DNA from 2 places in the Zoogloea sp. GW822-FHT05C07 genome. Region 2 is predicted to be linked to the other one. Evidence: predicted binding sites of a transcription regulator. Region 2 holds the regulator's gene; the other holds the start of a gene.
What was found. The regulator FliA, encoded in region 2, starts transcription of late flagellar genes. The targets are predictions, from matches to a motif close to CTAAAGTTNNNNNNNNNNNNGCCGNTA.
Positions count from the first base shown of each region.

Region 1: the regulator FliA is predicted to act here: its motif matches at 5,193-5,219, upstream of AC3QL2_RS15135 (flagellin N-terminal helical domain-containing protein).

Region 1 is NZ_CM179510.1:3,238,566-3,247,224, reverse strand. Features, by position in the region: gene AC3QL2_RS15155 (KdsC family phosphatase) at 1-104, opposite strand, end outside; gene AC3QL2_RS15150 (N-acetylneuraminate synthase family protein) at 88-972, opposite strand; gene AC3QL2_RS15145 (hypothetical protein) at 950-1,348, opposite strand; gene AC3QL2_RS15140 (glycosyltransferase) at 1,487-5,125, shown strand; gene AC3QL2_RS15135 (flagellin N-terminal helical domain-containing protein) at 5,409-6,266, shown strand; gene AC3QL2_RS15130 (flagellar protein FlaG) at 6,344-6,724, shown strand; gene fliD (flagellar filament capping protein FliD) at 6,887-8,266, shown strand; gene fliS (flagellar export chaperone FliS) at 8,298-8,659, shown strand, end outside.
Region 2 is NZ_CM179510.1:1,250,311-1,258,969, reverse strand. Features, by position in the region: gene flhA (flagellar biosynthesis protein FlhA) at 1-1,063, shown strand, start outside; gene flhF (flagellar biosynthesis GTPase FlhF) at 1,221-2,783, shown strand; gene AC3QL2_RS05950 (MinD/ParA family ATP-binding protein) at 2,785-3,570, shown strand; gene AC3QL2_RS05945 (RNA polymerase sigma factor FliA) at 3,685-4,458, shown strand; gene AC3QL2_RS05940 (flagellar motor protein) at 4,479-5,219, shown strand; gene motD (flagellar motor protein MotD) at 5,224-6,111, shown strand; gene AC3QL2_RS05930 (flagella synthesis protein FlgN) at 6,172-6,651, opposite strand; gene flgM (flagellar biosynthesis anti-sigma factor FlgM) at 6,658-6,972, opposite strand; gene flgA (flagellar basal body P-ring formation chaperone FlgA) at 7,061-7,765, opposite strand; gene flgB (flagellar basal body rod protein FlgB) at 8,090-8,494, shown strand; gene flgC (flagellar basal body rod protein FlgC) at 8,505-8,659, shown strand, end outside.

The DNA of each region.
Region 1 (8,659 bases), 2.0 Mb from region 2:
AAACTGAAACGCTTCGACTCCTCGCCGCTGGCGGTCCACCAGAAACCGCCATCGGTCAGGACGCCGTCCACGTCCATGACCACCGCATCAATAGTAACGGTCACGTGCGCCAACCCGTCGCAGCTTTTCCATGATCGGCACTTCCCGTTCGAGCACCCGCTTGACGCCGTCGCCGAGCGCCGTCTCGACCAGGCGGATGTCCCGCACCAGCTGGGTGAAGCCGCTCGGCCCGAGGGAGGCGGCCTGGTCGCTGCCCCACATGGAACGCTCGAGGGTGATGTGGCGCTCGATCATGCATGCGCCGATGGCCACCGATGCCACCGAGGACGGAATCCCCGTCTCGTGCCCGGAATAGCCGACCGGCACCCCGAACTGCTGCTGCAGGATCGGAATGACGCGCAGGTTCAATTCGTCGTAATGCGCCGGATAGGTGCTGCAGGAATGCATCACGACGAGGTCCTGCCGGCCGAGGACCTCGACGGCGTGGAAGATCTCATCGAGGGAGCTCATGCCCGTGGACAGCACGATCGGCTTGCCCTTGCTGCGGGTGTGGCGCAGCAGGTTGTCGTCGGTCAACGAGGCCGAGGCGATCTTGTAGCAGGGCACGTCGAACTGGTCGATGAAATCGACGGACGCCTCGTCCCAGCACGACGCAAACCACGCAATACCCTTCTCGCGGCAATAGGCATCGATTTCCCGGTATTGCTCGAGACCGAATTCGAGCCCGCGCTTCAGCTCGCCATTGGTCGTACCGAAGGGACTTTCCCGCGGCCGCTCCAGCTCTTCGGGCGTATAGACGACATCAACGGTGCGCTTCTGAAACTTCACCGCATTGCAACCCGACGTCACCGCCACGTCGATCAACTGCTTGGCCAGATCCAGGCTGCCATTATGGTTAATACCGATCTCGGCAATGATATAGACCGGATGCCTTTCACCGACCACTGCTTCACCAATACGTACGGTTGACATCGTCACCCTCCATTAAATTATCGGCCCCCCCAATCATGACCGGCATCCAGCGGGAGACTCGCCTGGCAAGCATCGACACGCCGGTCTGAAACTGAAGGGAAAAAATCGAATTGCGACTCGAATTGCGGGCCGCACCGCCCTGTCGCGCGGCGCAAGACGAAACGCCTGCCGCCGCTTCTCCGGAGATCGGGATGAATTCGGATGAAACGGGAGACGCGACACAGGAAATCAGAAAAGGAAACGCGGGAATTGCAACGCCCCCGCCCGACATTCTGCGTCGCGGAGAAATACGTGCGGAGAAACGACGTGCGGAAGGACAGAACGCGCTGCGCTCAAGATGAATCGCATGATTTTCGCTGAAGGCAAAGTATAGCATTCTCACCACCACTCAAGCCGCCGCCGGCAATGCACTGCAAAGTCCCCATGGCGTGGACGGACGCCCAAGCTGACGCTACGCTGTGCGGACTTGCACACGCCTACCATTTGCCGACCTACCGCACGATCCAATACGAACATGCCTTCCGAGCACACCCTGTTTTCGCCCCCGCGCCGCCCTTATTACATTGAAGCGCCGGCCTATCGGCGCACCTCGGCAGGCATACGCGTACTTCATCTCCTGTGCCACGCGCTGAACGTCCGCGGCGAAGAGGCCTACCTGTACGAAACAGTCACCAATCCGCACCTGCGCACCCCTATCCTCACGCAGGAGGCCATTGAACGGCACAAAGCACTGAAACTTGAGCCGATCGTCGTATACCCGGAGGTCGTGCCCGGCAATCCCCGCAAGGCCGGCTCGGTCGTGCGCTACGTCCTCAACCGGGCCGGCCTGCTCGGCGGAGATGCCGACTTCGCGGACACCGAACTGGTCTTCGGTTATTCGCGCATCTTCATGCCGAAGAATGCCGATCCGCAGAACGTCCTGTTCCTCCCCCCGATCGACACCAGCGTTTTCAACAACCTGGACAATCCGCACGACCAGGCGCGCAGCGGCGTCCTGCTCTACCCCGGACGCTACCGCGCCGCACTGAAGCTCTACCCGGAACTCGCCGACAGGGCCACGCTGATCACCGCGGACTGGCCGGAGAGCCACGAGGAGCTGGCCGCCCTGTTTCGCCGCAGCGAAGCCATCTACTGCTTCGAATCGACGGCAATCAATACCGAGGCGGTGCTGTGCGGCTGCCCGTCGATCATCCTGCCCTCTCCGCTGGTGGACACCAGCAAGATTGGCGGATCGGAAGCCGGCCTGAAGGGCATCGCCCTGAACGACACGCCCGACGAGATCGAACGGGCTCTCACCTCCGTCGGCGAAGCATGGGACGACTACATTGCAACGGAAGCCCGCTTCTGGGAGCAGCTGGAGCACTTCATCCAGCTCACCCAGGCGATGCCCGTGCACGAGGTTCCCAAAACCCTCGGCGACGACCCTGCCTTCACCGAAGCCAACAAACGGTACGCCACCTGGCGTACCCGCCAGACCCTGCAGGAGATCGACGCCCAGCTGCTCGCCGAGCGCATGGTACTCAAATGGTCCAAACGGCCGGGCATTCACCTGCTGGCCGCCCTGCACCCCGGCGAGGAATCCCTCCTCGCCGACACCCTGGACAGCCTGGGCGCCCAGCTCTACCCCGAATGGCTGCTCACGGTGGTCACCGCCATGGAAGCCCCCGAAGGGCTGAGCGACATCCCCAACCTGCAGTGGCTGGCCCTGCGCGACGCGGCCCACATCGACTACGTCATCGACGAGATGGCCGCCGCCTCGCCGGGCAGCTGGCTGGCCCGCATCGACCCCGGCCTCAGCTTCGAGCCGCATGCACTCCAGGTCATCGCCGACTACATCAACGTCCGCCCGGACTGGCGGCTGATCTACTGCGACGAAGACACCCGCGAACCCGACGACAGCTTCACCCAGCCGCTGTTCAAGCCGGACTTCAACCTGGACCTGCTGCGCTCCCAGGCTTACTTTGGCTGCTTCGTCGTCGCCGAAAAGAGCGCCTTCCTCGAAGCTGGCCGCTATGGCACGCTCGCCGGCGCCGAGAACTACGACCTGAGCCTGCGCATCCTCGACCACGCGGGCGAAACGGCAATCGGCCACATCGACCAGCTCCTCGCCCACCTGCCCCGCAACTCCCGCCGCAGCATGGAGCCCGAGGCGGAAAAGAGCGCCGTGGTCGCCCACCTGGCCCGGAAGGGGCTCGACGCCAAGGTCCTAGATGGCGCGCTGCTCGGCACCCGCCGGGTCGAATACCACTGGCCGGAATGCCCCCTGGTCAGCATCGTGATCCCGACGCGCGACCGCGCGGAATACCTGCGCCCCCTGCTCGAAAGCCTGCAGGAACGCACCAACTATGACAACTACGAGATCATCGTCGTCGACAACGACAGCACCGACCCCGATACGCTGAACTATCTCACCACCCTGAAGACGGAACGGCAGCTGCCCAACGGCCAGGCCGTCACGGTCGTCGCCTGCCCCGGCGAGTTCAGCTGGTCCGCCAGCGCCAACACGGGCAGCCAGATCGCCCGCGGGGACTACGTGCTGTTTCTCGACAACGACATCCACGTCGTCCAGGACGACTGGTTGGATCGCCTGATGGGTATTGCCCAGCGCCCCGAAGTGGTGATCGTGGCCCCCCGCCTGACCTACCCCGAAACAGCACGTGTCCAGCAGGGCGGCTGGCTGCTCGGCATGAACGGCTCGATGGGAAATCCCTGGGACAACCAGCTCGAACTGACCGACCCCGGCTACATGGGCCGGGCCCTGTGCGACCAGAACCTCAGCACCGTCGGCGGCTCGGCCTTCGTGGTCCGGCGCAGCGTGCTCGTCGAGCTCGGCGGCTTCGACACCGAGCGCTTCCCGCTCGTCCACGGCACCCTCGACTTCTGCCTGCGCACCAGCGACCTCGGCCACAAGATCGTGTGGACGCCTTACTCGGTGCTGGTGCACTACAACAGCGTTTCCATCGTCGCACGCCAGCGCAAGCTCGAAGGCAAGCTCAAGGATCTGCTGAGTTCCCAGGAGGCCAACCACACCCTGCTGGAGCGCTGGATCGACCGACTCGCCTGCGACCCGGCCTACAACCGCAACCTGAGCCTGCTGGAGCCCTACAAGCCCGAACACGTAGCGCCGATCGACTGGGACCTGAACTTCCACGACCGCCCGCGGATCCTTGCGCTCCCGGTTCCAGGCGGCGCCGGCGAATACCGCCTGCGCGCCCCGCTGCGCACCATCGCCCTGGCCGGTCTCGCGCAGACCATGTTCTGCGAACACCCCAAGGCCTTCTCCATGCGCATCCTGTCGCCGGTCGAGATCGCCCGCGCCAGGCCCGATTCGCTGATCCTGCACCAACCCCTCGACGACAGCCAGAGCGACGCCATCGAAATCTACGCCCGCCACCTGCCCAAGGTCCGGCGCATCCTGACGATCGACGACCTGGTGACCGAACTCCCCAAAAAACACCCTATGTACAAATCCGGCTACAAGGACGGCAGACAGCGCCTTCGCAGGAATCTCGCGCTGATGGACCGGGTCGTAGCCAGCACCCAACCCCTCGCCGACCTCTGCGCGGACATGGCCGAAGACGTCCGGCTCATGCCGAACTGCCTCGAATGGTCGCTATGGGGCGACGTGGCGCCAGCCCGCCTGCCGCGCCGCAAGCCCCGTGTAGGCTGGGCCGGCGCACAGCAGCACCACGGCGACCTCGAACTCATCTACCCCGTCGTGGAAGCACTGGCCGAAGAAGTCGACTGGATCTTCATGGGCATGTGCCCGGAGGCACTCAAACCCTTCGTCCACGAATCCCACGGCTTCGAGCTGGACTTCCGCGAATACCCGAAGGCCCTGGCGCGCCTGGACCTCGATCTCGCCATCGCGCCGCTCGAAATCCATGCCTTCAACGAGGCCAAGAGCAATCTGCGGCTGCTCGAATACGGCACCATGGGCTGGCCGGTGATCTGCACCGACATCTACCCGTACCAGAACGCCCCCGTGACCCGCCTGCGCAACGATCCGGACCTGTGGATCCGCACGATCCGCGAACAGCTTGCCGAACCCGAGGCGCTACGGAACGCGGGCCTGGCCCTTCAGCGCTGGGTCCACGACGGCTTCATCCTCGAAAACCACACCACCAGTTGGTTCGCCGCCTACGGCCCCTGATCGGAGATGCAGCCTGAGAGCATAATGCTGCCCTGCATAAGGTCGGCGCGGTTTTCTGCATTTGCCCCTAAAGCTTTGCGATTCCGCGCCGCTATCAAAAGCCAAGTGGAAATCCGCGCAGAGATCAAACCTGCCGACAATCAGAAAAAAGTCAACATTTTTCTAAAGTCTTTTCGCCCCATCCCGTTAATGAACTCAACGGCGGTTGCCTTACACACACCGGGCAAGGCGAACCAAAGTTAAGCCTAATCGCTTATCTTGAACGGAATGAAGGAGAACCAAAATGGCTGCCACTATCAACACCAACTCGATGTCGCTGAACGCCCAGCGCAACCTGTCCAGCTCTCAGGCTGGCCTGGCCAAGGCTGTTCAGCGCCTGTCCTCCGGCCTGCGGATCAACAGCTCCGCGGATGACGCGGCGGGCCTGGCAATTGCCGACCGCATGAACGCTCAGGCCAAGGGCTTCGACGTTGCAATCCGCAACGCGAACGACGGCATCTCGATGGGGCAGACCGCCGACAGCGCCATGCAGGCCATCACCGACAACCTTCAGCGCATGCGCGAACTCGCCGTGCAGGCAGCCAACGGCACCTACACCAGCGGCGACCGGGCCAGCCTTGACGGTGAATTCCAGCAGTTGAACCAGGAAATTGCGCGTGTCGTGTCGGGCACCCAGTTCAACGGCCAGAACATTCTGAGCTTCACCGCCAGCTTCTCGTTCCAGGTTGGCGCAGGTACGGCCACGACCGATACGATCAGCGTCACGACCGCCGGTGCGCTGGCATCCGCATCCTTCGGCACGACCACCGCCGGCGCCATGAGCGGTGCGTCCATCTCCGGCGCCGGCAGTGCTGGCGTCTCCGCTGCCACGGCGGCAATTTCCGCCATCGACGCGGCACTGGACTCCCTGAATACCTCCCGCGCCACCTGGGGTGCCGTGCAGAACCGTTTCGCGTCGGTCGTGCAAACCCTGCAGGTTGCGTCGGAAAACTCAAAGTCGTCCCGCGGCCGTATCATGGACGCTGACTTCGCCCAGGAAACCGCCAACATGACCCGCGGTCAGATCCTGCAACAGGCAGGTACCGCCATGGTTGCCCAGGCCAACAGCATGCCCAACAACGTGCTGTCCCTCCTGCGCTAACCCCGCCTCTAAAGCTCGCCGCGGCAGGCGCCGCGCCTTAACAGGCGCGGCGCCGTCTGCGCAAATGGGAGATCATCATGAGCATTCATCCCGTCGGTTCGGGTGCCGCGTACTACAACGCAGCGTCGATACAACCCTCCCGCACGGAGGCGTCCCGTCAGGCCGATGCTACCGCCCCGAGCGTTGACTCCCAGGCAGTAAAAGGCGCTGACGAAACCGAAAAGACGTCGCTGACTCCGGATCAGCTCGCCCAGGCAGTCACGCAGATCCAGGACGTCATCAAGCAGACCGCCCAAAGCCTGCAGTTCTCGATCGACAAGGACACCGGCAAGACCGTCGTCAAGGTCGTCGACACCGACTCCAAGAAAGTCATCCGCCAGATCCCTTCCGAGGAAGTTCTGGCCATCGCCAAGGCGCTCGACAAGCTGCAGGGCCTGCTCGTCAAGCAGAAAGTCTGAGTCTTGCCACACCCAGCCCCCTGGATCTCATTCGATCCAAAACAGTCTTCATAAAGTGGCACGGTTTATGCTGATAGAGTGCAAGCACACCGACACGTTCAAGTTTCTGCCGTGTCGGTCGTAATCTAAGCCAGCAGGAACCAGGCATCACGGAGGCGCGTTATGGCAACCCTTTCATCAGCAGGTATTGGCTCGGGTCTGAATGTCGAGTCCATCATCACGGGCCTGATGTCGGTTGAAAAACAGCCACTTACGCTGCTTCAGACGCAACAGTCCAGTTATCAGTCCAAGATTTCGGCACTCGGCTCGCTGAAAAGCGCCCTGTCGACCTTCCAGTCTGCCGCCAAGGCCCTCACGCCCACCGTCGGCCAGAGCTCATCGGTAAGTTTTTCCGCCTACAAGGCAACTCTTGCCGATTCGACCATTGCCACTGCCACGACCACCAATACGGCCGTTGCCGGTACGTATTCGATCGATGTCACTTCACTGGCGACCAACCAGCAGCTGACGCTGGGCACGACTTATGCCGCGGGCGCCGCTGCGCTCGACTTCGGCACCGACTCATCCCGCACGCTGACGCTCACCAAGGGCGGCACGACCTCGACGATCACGCTCGACAGCAGCCAGAACACGCTCAGCGCCGTACGCGACGCCATCAACAATGCCAACGCGGGCGTCAGCGCCACGATCGTCACCGATACCACTGGCAAGCAGAACCTGATGTTCACCGCCACCAACGGCGGTACGGCCAACGCGGTCACCATCGGCGGAACCGCCACCTTCATCGACCCGGCCAATGCCAGCACGCCGATCGCCGCTGCCAGCGCCTTCACCGAGAAGGCCGCCAAGGACGCAGTCGTGAGCATTCAAGGGGTGTCGATCGCCACCACTGGCAATACGATCACCGACGCCATCGACGGCGTCACCCTGAACCTGACCAAGACCGGCAGCACGACATTGACGGTCGCGCGGGACAACACCGACCTGAAATCCAAGGTCGATACCTTCGTCTCGACATACAACGCCCTGAACTCTGCGATCAAGAGCCTGGGTGCCTACAATGCCAGCTCTCAGACGGCCGCCGTTCTCAACGGGGACTCGACCCTCCGCAGCGTCCAGGCGCAGGTTCGCTCCGCGCTCACCAGCGTACCCAGCAGCCTGGCGGACAATGCCAACCAGACACTGAGCAGCCTCGGCATTTCCTTCCAGTCCGACGGCAGCCTGAAATTCGACAGCACCAAATTCGACACGGCCGCCAGTTCGAACTTTTCGGCAACTGCCACAGCACTCGGTGCCTATGGCAGCGCACTGAACACGGTCACGACCAACCTGCTGAGTACCAGCGGCGTGATTGCCAGCCGGAACACCGGGCTCACAGCCAGTCTAAAGAGCATCGGTACCCAGATCGATGCGTTGAATCGCCGGCTGACGATCATCGAGAGCACCTACCGAGCCCAATTCACCGCGCTCGATACAACGATGAGTAGCATGAACACAACGAGCACATATCTGACACAACAGCTGTCGCTCATCAGCAAATAAGCCGTAAAGCTCAATCCAAACGGAGAACAAGATGTCGTTCGGCCTCGCCGCCCGTCGTGCCGCAGCCGCCTACAGCGAAGTTGGCTTCGAAACCGGGGTCTCCACCGCAGACCCGCACAAGCTGATCCTGATGCTGTTCGAAGGCGCCCTTCTGCAGATCGGAACTGCAACGGCCGCGCTCGAATCCAATAACATCCCGGCCAAGGGCAAAGCCATCTCCCACGCGATCGAGATCATCGGCAACGGCCTCAAGGTCAGCCTCGATTTTGAAGCGGGCGGAGATCTCGCCGAACGCCTTGGCGCGCTGTACGACTACATGATGCAACGACTTCTCTACGCCAACCTGCACAACAGCAAGCCGGCCCTCGACGAAGTCGCCAAACTGATTACGGA
Region 2 (8,659 bases):
TGTGTCTGCCGAGAGCCAGGAGGCGAGTTGGGCGGACGTGTCGCCGGTGGATGTGCTGGGCCTGGAAGTCGGCTACCGGCTGATCCCGATGGTGGACAAGGGGCAGGACGGGGAACTGCTCAAGCGTATCCGTGGGCTTCGCAAGAAGTTCGCCCGCGATATCGGCTTCCTTGCCGCGCCGGTGCACATCCGCGACAACCTGGAGCTCAAGCCCAACGAATACCGGATCGTGCTGAAGGGCGTTGAGGTTGGCACCGGTGCCGCCTTCCCGGGGCAGTTCATGGCGATCAATCCGGGGCGGGTGGCTGGCCCCCTCAACGGGCGGGAAACCACCGACCCGGCTTTTGGCCTACCTGCTGTATGGATCGATACGAGCCAGCGGGAGCAGGCCCATGCGCTCGGCTACACGGTCGTCGATGCCAGTACCGTGGTGGCCACCCACCTGAATCACGTCATCCTCAGTCACGCCTCCGAACTGCTCGGCCGCCTCGAAACCCAGGCGCTGCTCGACCACATTGCCAAGGAAACGCCGAAGCTGGTCGAGGATCTGGTGCCCAAGCTGCTGTCGCTGTCGACCGTGCAGCGGGTGCTGCAGAACCTCCTCGACGAGGGTGTCAATATCCGCGACATGCGGACCATCATCGAGGTGCTGGCGGAGTGCGCGCCGCGCATCCAGGATCCGTTGGAGCTCACCACGCGCGTCCGTCAGTCCCTTGGCCGCGCCATCGTGCAGGGCCTTTTCCCGGGCAATGGGGAAGTTCAGGTCATGGCTCTCGACCCCGGCCTCGAGCGCGTGCTGATGCAGGCCATGGCCGGTGGTGGGCCGGAGGGCGGCGCGATCGAGCCGGGGCTGGCCGACACGCTGCTGCGTGAAACAGCAGCGGCCGCCCAGCGCATGGAGGATATCGGCCTGCCAGCGGTCCTGCTGGTGCCCGCACCGCTGCGCTGGCTGCTGTCCCGCTTCCTGCGGAGGGCCGTGCCCAGTCTCAAGGTGGTGGCCAATTCCGAGGTTCCCGAGACCCGCCTGATCCGCGTATCGGCAATGATCGCCGTGACTTCGTGAGCATGTTCTGACGGTGTCAGTAGGAATAGCGCCTTAAAACCTGTCTTTTCTGCGCCTTCAATAGGCGTGGGTCCGGAGACAATCGAAGCTACCGAAGTGCCAGCTGGCGTGTGCACGCGCCCAGCCCCTGAAGGCCTTCGTTCCCGGAGACAGGAGCATGAACGTCAAGCGCTACTTTGCCAAAACCGCTCGCGAGGCCCTTCGCATGTTGAAGGATGATCTTGGGCCGGATGCGGTGGTGCTTTCCAATCGGGCCGCCAATGGAGGCGTCGAGATCCTCGCATTGCCGGCCGGCGACGTGGCCAGCATGCAGGCCCAGCGCGCCCGCAGCCAGGCTCCGGCTGTCCAGGCTGCAGCTGCGCCGGCGGTCGCTCCGAAGCCTCCGGAAGATTTCTTCGATGACGATTTCCGCGTCAGCCTGTCGCGGGCGGGAAGCAATCGCCAGCAATCGGCTGTTGCGTCCGTTCCCCCAGCTGCGCCCGCCGCTTCGATGTCACGGCCGGTAGCGGCCCCGCAGCGCGCTCCTGCTGCGGTGCAGAGCTTCACGCCGCCGCGAGTCGAGTTGAATCGGGAAGTCTTCAATGCCGCCTCGGCCCAGGTCCGGCGCCCGCCGGTGGAGCCGGCGATGGCAGCTGCTGCGGCACCGCGCTCACCGCTGCGCAGCGAGCCCGTTCCGTCGCCCGCCGCGCCGGCCCGGGACGCTGCCGCGCGCCAGCGTCCTGGAGGCATCGAGGAGGAGGCGCGCATCCGTGCCCTCGAAAACGCCAATTCCCAGATGGCCAACGAACTGGCCGCCATCCGCGGCATGCTGGAGCGCCAGCTTGCCGGCTTTGCGTGGGGCGAGATGGCCCGTACCGCGCCGGGCCGTACGCGTCTGATCGGGGATCTGCTGGAAGCTGGGTTCTCGGCCATGCTGGCCCGCGAGCTGGCCGAGGAAGTGCCGGAGGATGAGGCGCCGGAAGAGGCGCACCGCCTGCTGCAGGCCTCCCTCGACCAGCGTTTCCGCTCCATGGCCAGCGACGTGGACATCATCGACCGGGGGGGCGTGTATGCGCTGGTCGGCCCCACCGGCGTCGGCAAGACCACCACCACGGCCAAGCTGGCCGCCCGCTGCGTCGTGCGCCATGGCGCCGACAAACTGGCCCTGATCACCACCGACGGCTACCGGATCGGCGCCCACGAACAGCTACGCATCTACGGCCGTATCCTCGGCGTGCCGGTCTTCGTGGTCCGCGACGCGACCGATCTGCGCGAGACCCTGGCCGGCCTGCGCGACAAGCACATGGTGCTGATCGACACGATGGGCATGAGCCAGCGCGACAAGATGGTGGCCGAGCAGGCCGCGATGCTGACCGGCGCGGGCAAGGTGTCGCGCCTGCTGCTGCTCAATGCGACCAGCCGTGGCGACACCCTCGACGACGTGGTCAATGCCTATGCCGGTGACGATCTGGCCGGCGTGATCCTCACCAAGATGGATGAGGCCATGTCCCTGGCGCCGGTGCTCGACGTGGCGATCCGCCGCCAGGTGGAAGTCTTTTACGTCGCCAACGGCCAGCGGGTGCCGGAAGACCTGCACCTGCCGAACCGCGACAAGCTTCTCGGCCAGGCGCTCCGCGAGCTGCCGGCCAGCTCGCCGTTCCGCCTCGATCCGCTGGAGGCCGGCCTGATGCTGGCGACCAGCGCCAAGGGCCGCGGAGCCAGCCTGAGGGGAGGCCTCTAAGATGCTGCATGCTTCCGATCAGGCTGCCGGCCTGCGCCGCCTGTTCCGCCGTACGCCTTCAGCCGTGGTGGCCTTGTTCACCTCGGGCCGCTCACCCCGTGACCTGGCCGTGCAGGCCTTGCTGGCGCTGACCGATGGCGCGCGGCGCGTGGTGGCGATCGACGAACACGCGCCCGAGCGTGGCTCCCTGCTGGCCGCCTTCGGCTTTCCGGAAGGCGGCGATCTGCTCGGCGCCCTGCAGGGACAGCACGATGTGACCGAAACGATGCGTGAGGTGACCGACGGCCTGTGGATCGTGCCGGCCGCGGCCACCGTGCAGGCGGTTCCGCTCCTCGGCGCCAGCCACCATGCGCGGCTGGAGGCCGGCATCACCGAGCTGCAGCGCCGGGCCGACCTGCTGGCAATCCACACGGTCGGTGATGCCCGTCGCCTGACGCCCTTCGCCCGCGCGGCGGGGCGCCGCCTGCTGGTGGTGGAGGCGAGCGGCGTCGGCGCGCGGGGGGCCTGCCAATGGATCAAGGGGCTGGCCGCCGCCGGCGCGGGGTCGCTGGAGATTGCCGTCAGCGGGGCCCGCGACCGGGCCGATGCAACCGCCCTGTTTGCCAGCCTGCAGGATTTCAGTAACCGCCATGTCGGCCTGCCGCTGGTGTGGCGCGGTGAGGTGGAGCGCGACCCGCTGGCCGAGGCAATGACGACGCCGCTCGGCGCGCGCCATCCTGCCGACGGTGCCGGCGCCTTCATCCGGCGCCTGCGTGCCTGGTCGACCCAGGCCGGAATGGCCGGTTGAATCGACCCGTTCGTGGATTGTGTCGCACAGGGCATTGAGAAGCGTAGCGTTGCCGGTGGGGGTCTCGTAACATGCGGACGGCCCCGGAAACCCAGATCAGAAAGCTGATGACAGATGTACACCGCCTCCGGCACCCTCGATAAAGAGCAACTCGTTGTCCAGTACGCACCGCTGGTCAAACGCATTGCCTATCACCTGATGGCCAAGTTGCCGGCCAGCGTTCAGGTGGAGGACATCATCCAGAACGGCATGCTGGGCCTGCTCGACGCGATCAACCGCTATGAGGAAGGCCTGGGGGCGCAATTCGAAACCTATGCGGTGCAGCGCGTGCGCGGTGCCATGCTCGATGGCTTGCGCGAGAACGACTGGCTGCCGCGCAGCCTGCGGCGGGACATGCGGCGCATCGAGGCCGCCGTGCACCAGCTCGAGCAGCAGAACGGCCGGCCGCCCACGGAAACGGAACTGGCCGACTCCCTCGGGCTGCCCCTCGCCGAGTACCAGCACATGCTGCAGGAAGCCCGCGGCTACCAGCTGGTGTATTTCGAGGATTTCTCCGGTGACGGGGAGGACGACTATCTGGAGCGCCACATCACGCTGGAGGGGAATGATCCCCTGACCCTGCTGCTCGAGGGCAACATGCGGGACGTGCTGGTGAAGGCCATTGACGATCTGCCGGAGCGCGAGCAGACCGTGATGGGGCTCTACTATGAGCAGGACATGAACCTGCGCGAGATCGGCGAAGTTCTCGGCGTATCCGAATCGCGGGTGTGCCAGTTGCACAGCCAGGCTATCGCGCGGCTGCGCGCGCGCATCTCCGGGGCGGCGCAGGGCATGGCGAAGGCCAAGGGTGAAGGCCGTGGCCGCGGCCGGCGTCCGGCAGCATCCTGAACCACGGCCAGAGGGCGCGCATGGACAGCATCAGTCTTATCGGGATCACCCTTGCCCTGGCGGCAATTCTCATCGGCCAGGTGCTGGAGGGCGGGCATGTAGGTTCATTGATCCAGCCCACGGCCTTCATGATCGTCATCGGCGGCACCCTTGGCGCGGTCATGCTGCAGAGTTCTTTGCAGGTCTTCCGCACCGGGGTCCGAATGGTCCGCTGGGTCTTCGTCCCGCCGGCGCTCAACCACGCCGAGTTGATCGCGCAGATCGTCGACTGGAGCCACGTGGCTCGCAAGGAAGGCCTGCTGTCCCTGGAGGCGCAGATTCCGGCGCTGGAGGACCCCTTCATTCAGAAGGGCCTGCAATTGCTGGTCGATGGGGTCGAGCCGGAGCGCCTGCGGGATGTGCTGGAGGTGGATATCGACACCTGGGAGGCGCAGATGAGGCAGGGCGCGAAGATCTGGGAGGCGGCCGGTGGCTACGCGCCGACGATCGGCATCCTGGGGGCGGTGATGGGCCTGATCCACGTGATGGAGAATCTGTCCGATCCGTCGCGCCTCGGTTCTGGGATCGCCGTCGCCTTCGTGGCGACGATCTATGGCGTGGGCTCGGCCAACCTGATCTTCCTGCCGGTCTCGAAGAAGCTCATGGCCGTCATCGGCACGCTGGTCTCCATGCGGGAGATGCTGCTCGACGGACTTGTCGGGATCGCAAATGGCGACAATCCCCGCATTATCGAACGCCGTCTGAGCGGGTACGTGGGCTAAGGGCATGGCGCGGCGGCGTGGAAAGCGGGAAGACGAGCACGAGAGCCATGAGCGCTGGCTGGTCTCCTACGCCGACTTCATCACCCTGCTGTTCGCTTTCTTCGTGGTGATGTATTCCCTGTCGTCGCTCAACGAGGGCAAGTACCGGATCATGTCCGATTCGGTGGTGAACGCCTTTCGCAACATCGCCAACAGCGACAACCCACGGATCGCGTCAAATCCGATCCCGCCAATCCGCCCGAGCACGGCAACGCCACCGAATGCGGCCGGCGAGACCGACGAGGCGCGTCGTTCGAAGGCCGAGCGGGTGCGCAACATGGCCGAGGAGATCCGCAAGGTGCTGGCCCCGCTGGTGGCCGATGGTCAGGTGCGGGTCACCGAAGGGGCGTTCGGGATCACCGTCGAGATCAACGCAAGCGTGCTCTTTGCGCCGGGGTACGCCCAGCTCGGGCCGGAGGCCGTCAGGGCGTTGCGTGCGGTGGCCCAGGTGCTGGCCGGAGCGGAGTTTCCGATCACCGTCGAAGGGCATACCGACGTGACGCCGATTGCGACCGCGATGTTTCCGTCCAACTGGGAGTTGTCTGCTGTACGGGCCTCCAGCGTGGTGCGCCTGTTCATCGAGAACGGCGTCAAGCCTGCACGCCTGACGGCGGCGGGCTACGGCGATCAACGGCCGGTCGCCGACAATGCCACGCCGGACGGGCGTGCCCGCAACCGCCGCGTCACGATCCTGATCGAATCGCGGGTCGCCGAGCCGGAGCCGAACAAGCCTGTCAGAGCTTCAGGCGTGGCCGATTCCATCCTGCCGTCGAATGAGCCGGCCTTGCCGTCCGCGCGGGCGCCGGCAGGGGATGCGGCAGCGCCGGCGGCTTCGGGTCAGGATAAACGCTGAGAGGCTCTGAACCGGCTGAACGGACTGGGTGAGCTGCTGAGTGGAACGCCGAGGCCGAGATCAGGCCGATCCCAGGTGGCGGCCGCCTCCGGTGGGGCGCGACTGACCGTCCTGGCCATAGATCTGTGGATGTTCGGCGGCGGCAAGCAGCGTGCTCAGGGCCTGCTGGTTGTTCTGCAGGCGCTCGCGGATCAGTTGTCCATTGACGCGATTGCGTTCCCTGGCCTCGGTGGCGAGGGTGATCACCTCGTCCCAGCTGGCGAGCGCTTCCGGCATGCTGCCGAGGGCGAGCCGGATGTTCTCGTTGCTGACCCGGGCGCCGGCTCGCGAGAACATCACGGTCCTGTCGTCGGACAGGCGCTGCAGCGTGCGGTAAAGCGAGGTCTTTTCCTCGGCAAGCGTCGTCAGGGTGTCGATCTTGCCGGCGATCAGCAAGGCCTCCTCCTGCTGCAGCAGTGCGATGAAGCTCTGCAGGCCGCTGCGCTCCTCGCCGATGAGCACGGCAAGGCGATGAATGAAGGTCTGATCGACGGTTGCCATGCTCTATCAGGCGCGCCCGGTCTGGGTGGCCAGCATCTGGCGAACGCTTTCGATCAGCCCGTCCGCGACCTTGCCGGTATCCACCTTGAAGTGACCCTGGCTCATGGCCTGCTTGATCTCATCGACCTTGGCGCTGTCCACGACGGGGGTGCTGGCGATGGTTTCTTCCATCTGTTGCATGCGCGACGACAGGGAGGAGATCTCGACCTTGTCGGTATCGCTGCTGCTCGATTGCGTCCTGGTGCTGTCCTTGGTTGCACGGGTTCGTCCGTCGCTGGACGGCAGGCCACCGGTCGCTTTGACTGAGTTTTCAATCTTCACGGTCTTGTCCTTTCTTCCACAAGTCGTTCAGGTCAACGACGCGCAGGGCCAAAACTTTAACCCGTTTGAATGTCATGGAGGCCGTGCATTACGGGGTGATGATCTCGATGAACCCGCCGTTGCGGGCAATGCCGCGCACGACCTGGCCGGTGCTCAGGCGGACCTGCGCGCCCTGGCCGTCGGGGGCCGTGCTCAGCGCCGTTCCGTCGTTGGCCACCTGAAAGCCGGGGCCGCGGGAAATGACCTTCACCGGCTGGCCCTGGACGACGGCCGGCGGCAGGCGCAAGTGGCTGGCGGCCAGCGGCTTGCCGGCGGCCAGGGAGATGCGCGCGGCGTAGCCGACGGCCTGTGACGGGTCGGTCAGTACATCCGGAGCCTGGGCGCTCAGCTCACCGGTTTCGTGGCGCAGGTCGCTGGGCCCGACGATCTGCCCGGCCAGCAGGGGGGCCGCCGTGACCAGATAGACGCCCCGGACCCGGACGTCTGCGGGCACGTAAGCGGACCAGGGGGTCGGTGCCAGGCAGCGCACGCCGACGGTCAGGCGGCCCCACGGGCGGCTGCCGGGAGGCATGAAGGCTTCCAGTTGAAGGCAGGGCGGGAGGACGTTGTCGGCGGCGAAGTCGCCCACCTGCACATGTACCTCGCCGGGCAGGCTGCGGCTCTGGATGTTGAGGAAGCGTGAGACTTCGGCGCGTACCGGGGCGGGGTCCTGGCGGGCGACGGCCGGGAGCGCCAGTGTGCACAGGCCCAGCAGGGCCAGTACGGGCATGAGGCGGAGCAGGACGGACTTCATGGGGCGAAGGTTTGGACGGATGTCCTTATTCGACCACGTCCAGCAGGATAGTGCGAAAAAAATCAGCAGATCTTTTCCGGCAGGCGTGACGCAAGGGGCGGCACTTGCCGGTATGGGCGGCAAAGTTTGCCGTTGCCGCTGGAGCTGCGGTGCCTGTCGCGCAAATTGACGAGGGATTCACCGCCTGTTTGGGCCATCGGAAGGCGTGCCCGTGGCGTAGAGTGCTTGGCACGGAAGCTGCATTGAAATGATCTAGAACCGCGGTGCCTTGTTTGGCGAGTTGTATATCGGCACCGATGGAAACGAACTTTAGGGGTGAATCGAATGGCCGATCGACTGGACAACGAGTTGCGCTTTCACCAGGCAGCGCTCAACGTGCGGGCGTATCGCCAGCAGGTGATCGCTTCCAACATCGCCAATGCCGACACGCCCAACTACAAGGCCCGTGACGTCGATTTCCGCGAAGCCCTGAACGGCGCGCTGGGTGGCAAGACGAGCGGCCTGCCGCTTACCACGACCTCGGTCGGCCATCTGCCGGGCAGCGCCGGCAATGTGCTGGACGCCAGCCTCAAGTACCGGACGGAAGAGCAGGGCGCCATCGACGGCAACACGGTGAGCATGGATGCGGAGCGCAGCGCGTTTGCCGAGAACTCGGTCCAGTACCAGGCCAGCATCACCTTCATCAACGGCCTGCTGCGCTCCATGCAGCAAGCCATCCAGGGCCAATAAGGAGCGTATCGTGAGCATGCTCAACGTCTTCCACGTGGCCGGCAGTGCGCTGAACGCCCAGGCTCTGCGCCTCAACACCACCGCCAGCAACCTGGCCAACGCCGACAGCATCACCTCCAGCAACGGCCAGCCCTACAAGGCCAAGCAGGTGGTCTTCGCGGCGAC